Regions from separate parts of the Flavobacterium sp. NLM genome, predicted to be linked through region 1. Evidence: riboswitches for the same ligand, from Rfam matches in the RefSeq annotation. Region 1 holds a riboswitch; the other holds the start of a gene.
What was found. Region 1 has a riboswitch for cobalamin ahead of APR43_RS20450 (TonB-dependent receptor plug domain-containing protein). Riboswitches for the same ligand answer to the same signal wherever they lie in the genome.
Positions count from the first base shown of each region.

Region 1 (3,199 bases):
CCAGAATTCCTTGTCCAAAAAACATTACTCACGATCCGGATTATTTAAACAAAGCAACAAGATATTTTCCTTTTATTGGCTGGATTGTTGGATCGATTTCATTTCTGGCTTTTTATATTTTCTCTCTTTTTCTTTCAACAGAAACAGCTGTTATTTTTGCTATTATAATCTCAGTATTAACAACCGGAGCATTTCATGAAGATGGATTTGCAGATGTCTGCGATGGATTTGGCGGCGGCTGGACCAAAGAAAAAATCCTGATGATTATGAAAGACAGCGCGATTGGTGCTTATGGCGCAATTGGATTGGTTTTGCTTTTTTTGGCTAAATTCAAACTGCTTTCAGAATCTATTTTACTTTTCACTAATAACATTTTACTGATTTACCTTTTATTTATTTCGGCACATTCTTTAAGTCGTTTGGCGGCAATCAGCATTATTTTTACGCATCAATATTCTCGTGATGACGCTTCGAGCAAAAGCAAACCAATTGCTAAACAACATAGCTGGAAAGAAGTTTTCGGATCTTTTTTCTTTGGATTAATTCCGTTATTGGCACTCTCCTATTTCAATTATAAAGTTCTTTTAGCCTTAATTCCTGTTTTTATAACCAGATATTTTCTGGCCAGATATTTTCAAAAATGGATTGACGGTTATACGGGAGATTGTCTTGGCGCAACGCAGCAAGTGTGCGAAGTAATTTATTATTTAAGTATTCTTTTTATATGGAAATTTATTTAGTTCGCCACACCGAAACCATCTGTGAAAAAGGAATTTGTTACGGACAATCTGATGTAAATATTGCAGAACCTTTTGACGAAATTTTTAACCGAATTGTTTCAGAATTACCTAGTGAAGCTATTATTTTTTCAAGTCCGCTAAAACGCTGTTCTATTTTAGCAAAACACATTCAGCAAAATATAAAAACAATTTCTTATCAGGAAGACGATCGTTTGAAAGAAATGAATTTTGGCGACTGGGAATTGAAAAACTGGAACGAAATTCCGCCAGAACAATTAAATCCGTGGATGGAAGATTTTGTAAACATTCAGGTTTTAAATGGTGAATCATTTGTGGAATTACATCAAAGAGTTGGTGATTTTTTAGCAGAAAAAATTCTGCAGAAACCCCAGCAGCCTATCATTATTGTAGCACATGCCGGAATTATCAGAAGCGTATTATGTCATCAAACTTCACTGCCATTAAAAGAGGCTTTTCAAAATAATGTCGATTTTGGACAAGTCATAAAAATTACATTTTAATTTAGTTTTGTTTAGTATTTAATTGAAATAGTAAAACAAATTTGAATATTCAATAATTTTAACTTTATCTTTGCAGCAAATTAAGGTTGTGTTTTTATAAAACACATTAAAAGGGAATCAAGTAAAATCTTGAGCTGTTCCCGCAACTGTAAGCTTAGTTCTAAAAAGAATGCTTGTTGTAAACTACAAAACCACTGCTCGCGCTGGCGAATGGGAAGGTAAACAACAAGACGCGAGCCAGGAGACCTGCCTTTGTAACAAATATCGAGCTCTCGGGAAAAAGAGTGTAGAAATTATGACTTTAAGAATACGTTTTGCTTTTTTACTTGTAATGTTGTGCCAATTGATTTCGGCGCAGAGCGATTCTATTAAGTTAAAAGAAGTTGTAGTTTCTGATGCTAATCTGAAAAAATACTCCAATTCCCAATCCGTTTTAAAGCTTAACGATTCGATTATCAATAAAAATGAAGCTTTACTAACTGATCTTTTAAATTTCAATTCAACTATTTATTTTAAGGAATACGGACGAGGAATGCTTTCTACGGTTTCTTTTCGTGGAACTACCTCTTCTCAAACCGCTGTAATCTGGAACGGAATCAATATTAATTCGCAGATGAACGGAAGCACCGATTTCAACACAATTTCGGGTTCTGATTATAATTCGATTAGTGTAAAAGCTGGTGGCGGAAGTGTTATTTACGGAAGCGGTGCCATTGGCGGAACCGTGCATTTAAATAACGATCTGGCATTCTATAATCGGTTTGAGAATAATTTAAAACTCGATTACGGAAGTTTCAATACTATTGGAATAAATTATAAAACGAATATTTCTAACGAAAAATGGAGTGCGCAAATTGGTTTTTCTAAAAACAGCTCCACAAACGATTACAAGTATTTAAACCGTTACACCTGGCGAGGCGAACAGCGCTGGAACCAAAACGGACAGTATGATATTATAACTATGAGCGCTAATGCAGGTTATAAAATCGACTCAAAAAATACTTTAAAACTGTATAGTCAGTTTTCAAATACAGACAGAAATACTTCTTTAGTTGTAGAAACGGAAACAAAAAGCAAATATGTAAATGGTTTCAATCGAAGTTTATTAGAATACGACGGTAATTTTGGAAAATTTAAAACCAATTTTAAAGCGGCTTATATCTTTGAAAACTATCAATATTTTGCTGATAATTCAAGTAACATCTACACTTACGGAAAAACTGAAAGTTTAATTACAAAAGTTGATTTAGGATATACTTTATTCAAATCAACACAAATAAATGGAATTTTAGATTATAACAGAACTAAAGGTTACGGAAGCAGTTTTGGCGATCACGTTCGCGAAATCAGCTCAGCAGGAATATTGGTCAAACAAGATTTCTCTGAAGCCTGGAAAAATGAACTTGGCGTACGAAAAGAGTTTACAGATAATTACAAATCTCCGGTTCTATTCTCTTTAGGATCTTCGTATCAGTTTAGTAAATTGTACAATTTCAAACTGAATATATCCCGAAACTTCAGAATTCCGACTTATAATGATTTGTATTGGGACGAAGGCGGAAACCCTGATTTAAAACCAGAAAGCTCCTATCAGGCAGAAATTGGAAACGTGTTTACTTTCAAAAACATTTCGCTTACGCAGACTTTCTACTACATCAAAATTAAAGATTTACTGCAATGGGTTCCGGGCAAAAACGGCATTTGGAGTCCAACAAATAAAGACAATGTTAATAGTTACGGTGCCGAAACCCTATTGAGCTGGAAAAAACAATTTGGCAAAAACAACTTAAGTGCAAATGCCTCTTATGCGTATACGGTTTCAGAAGATGAAGCCACAAAAAACCAGCTTTTTTTTGTTCCTTATAATAAAGTAACAGCTTCTGTCGCTTATTCAAGAAACAGAATTTCTGCTTATTATCAATTTTTATACAACGGTTT
Region 1 covers NZ_LIAC01000017.1:68,878-72,076, forward strand. Annotated here, with positions in the region: gene APR43_RS20440 (adenosylcobinamide-GDP ribazoletransferase) at 1-740, shown strand, start outside; gene cobC (alpha-ribazole phosphatase) at 725-1,261, shown strand; cobalamin riboswitch at 1,328-1,530, shown strand; gene APR43_RS20450 (TonB-dependent receptor plug domain-containing protein) at 1,557-3,199, shown strand, end outside.

Region 2 (3,199 bases), on a different contig from region 1:
GAAAAGATTTCCGGTTGGCGCGGCGATTATTTTATCTTTTGTATTGGTATAATAACCGTCTAACTGAAAAGAGAATTTGTCGAAAAACCCTTTATTCTGAGGAAAGTTATACGTGAGTCCAATATCGTATTGGTTCATATATTCTGGTCGCAAAGTACTTGAACCAATCATGGTATAATACAAATCGTTGAAAGTGGGCATTCTGAAAATTCGTTTTGCAAATGCTCTCAGGTTAAAATCGTAACTTTTAAATGGTGTATAGCCTAAAAATAAGGCCGGAGTAAATTCTGTTTTATCTGGAGCTTTTGCGTTGTAGCGAACTTCTTCCTGAACATTGGTTCCAATAACACTTCCTAAAGCTTTAAAACCGCCAATTCTATAAGTGCTGGCTAAAGAAATTAATGTAGTATAACGCTGCGGGTAAGAGAATTGAGTCTGGATTCCTCTTCTTGTAGCGTTTAATCGGTTGTATTGAAAATCTGTAGACAAGGAAACATCCCAATTGGATAAAATGCTGTACATATTGACTGCGGAGATATAATATTCCTGCTGATAATAACTATCGTCAGACTGTGCGCCTTCGGTTACGGTTTCGCCTAATATGTTTGTGGTATCTCTGGCAACGTAATGTGTATAATCGTAAGCGAATTTTGCTCTTGCCTGAAATTTATATTTTTCGGTAAAGTCTTTTACCAAAAATGCCTGAGTGAAAAAATTCTTGTCGTATTGCCTGAAACCGTCTGAGAATTTGTTTTCCACAATCGCACCCGGCGCTCCTCTGTCTGAATCATAATAATACACTTTGGCATCCCAGGAACCTTTATTTATTTTTCCGTAAAGTCCGGATTCTACCCTTAAAGCTTCAATATCACTATTATGTCTCGTGGCTGTGGTATCGTAAGCAACCGTTCCGTCGAGATTGTTTCTTTTGTATCTGAATTTATATTCTCCGTTCGATTTTATGTATTCAGAACTAAAACTCATGCTGACTTTGTCGCTTAATTTTTGTTCCCATCTAAAAGACGGATCAAAATAATTAATGGACATTGTCTTGAAACGTACTAAGAGATTTGTTTTTTTATCGCCAATAAAAACCGGACGTTTTGTTCTCAAATAAATTGTAGAAGCCGCCGCAAAATCTTTTGCTGATTGGAATATTTCGCTTTTCTGTCCGTTATACATCGTTAGTGATTCCATGTCGTCGAGGGAATATTTTCCTAAATCGGTGACGCCGTTTTGTGCATTTCCTAATTGTATTCCGTCATAAAAAACACCAACGTGATGTGTTCCCATGTTACGAACGTCGACGGTTTTAAGACCGCCAAGTCCGCCATAATCTTTTATTTGAGTTCCGGCAAAATACCGAAGCGCATCGGCAACATTATGGCTCGCTAAATTTTCGAGTAATTTTCCCGAAAGTGTCTGCACCGGAATAACTTCCTGATAAGGTTTTCCTTTTAAGATTACTTCTTTTAAAACCCGCAAACTATCAGTTTCTACTTGCGAATGAAGTACAAACGGAGCAAAAAGTATGAAAACGAATAAGAGTATTTTTTTTCTATAATACATCACCAATTAATTAAATAAACTTCGGGATGTAATAGCAAAAAGAGATAATCCTGCTATGTAAATAACAGGTCAATTCTTGTTGTTAACTTTATTCCACGAAAGTCTTAAACTATGTGATTGTGGCAGGTCTCCTGACTTGTTCCATCTTTAAAACAGCCTTCTCATCCGCAAAATCGGGACAATGGCAATAGTAGTGTTTAAAGACTTATATAGAACTTACAGTAGCGGGTCTGTTCAGGATTTACACCTGATTCCCTTTTAACTGTTTTTTCATTAAATTTGAAAAAACAGACCAAAATCTGGCGCAAAGATAGAACTATCCTGAAAAAAATGATGCAGGAATTGGTAAAATAAGTTTATTTAAAAAATTAAGAAGTCTTTTCGAGAACTAAATTAAATTAATCAGCACCGCCGTCGACGCTGTCAAAAGTTTCTCTTTCTTTAGGTGTGATACTGTATTTTACAGAAACCATTGGCCCGTAATACACATCAAACTGATTTCCGTTGGCACGCAGCTGCATCTGACCAATGATGCCAGCCAGAAAATGGATATTGGGCGTTATACCTGCCGTGTAGTAAACTGATAATCGAAAAATATCAAAATGCTCTTCGGCATAATCTTTTGAAGCAAACTTTAGCATCAATTCTGTATAATAGCCAATGTTTGGTGCTAAAAATATAGGTTTTTCTTTAGTTTGACGCAGAAAATGATTCACACCAAATCTTGCTCTTAATCGCGGAATTGTCTGCGGAACTCCGTTTCTGTCATCAAAAAATTTGGTTTCAAAACGCACTTGTTCAAAAATAGAGCCTTTTGGCATATCCTGAGAAAAAGTTCCCATTACAATAAGTCTGTTTTCTAAGGTTTCATAATTTCCTGCTTCTTCTACGGCATATTTTTGATTGTGAGCATAACCCAGCCACAGTTTTATATTTTTAAATCCGGAATAAATTAGCCACGGCCTAACTACAACACGCTGTGTATAAGCAAAAGGATTTCCATTGGTATATGCACCTTGCGTCACCAATTGAAAATCGGCCTGTCCGCTTAAATGCCATTTTTCATAAATTGGGAAAGCAATATCTCCTTCTTCAATTGATGCGGGAATAAAACCAATAGAATATGGAGCATCCTGCGCTTTTACAATTTGTATAAACGCAGTACAAAATAATAGCAGAAAACCTTTTTTAATCGTACTCATAAATCTTAGTTTACTTATTTAAAATAAAGCCTAAACAGGAGTATAACAAAGATAAAAAGGCTGTGCGTTATGCTTAAAGGATTTAATGTTGCAGATTATAATATGAAACCAAGTTTTACTTTATTTCTTTTTTGAAAAAGTAAGTTTTTCAATTTCCCTTAGAAATTCAGAATCAAACTCAGAATAAGCACGTAACATATATTTTTCGTCTCGTTTATGCATCACCAAACGGATTTTCTGAACCATCAGCCAAATAGGTTCGTAGCGTTTGTGTCCTAAAAGATATTGCAATTGTAAAATGGAGAATTTCTTTTTAGAAAGTGTCATTAATTCAATACAAATCATCCAGTATCTAAAGGGTAAATTGGAGTTTTCCATCACGGTTCCGGATCGAAGACTGATTCTGTTTTTGCATTTTTTACATTGAA
Region 2 covers NZ_LIAC01000027.1:36,423-39,621, forward strand. Annotated here, with positions in the region: gene APR43_RS23610 (TonB-dependent receptor) at 1-1,569, opposite strand, end outside; cobalamin riboswitch at 1,673-1,881, opposite strand; gene APR43_RS23615 (DUF2490 domain-containing protein) at 1,968-2,771, opposite strand; partial or broken gene APR43_RS23620 (transposase) at 2,895-3,199, opposite strand, start outside.
Region 2: linked by a shared signal. The riboswitch ahead of APR43_RS23610 (TonB-dependent receptor) and the one ahead of APR43_RS20450 (TonB-dependent receptor plug domain-containing protein) in region 1 are both predicted to bind cobalamin.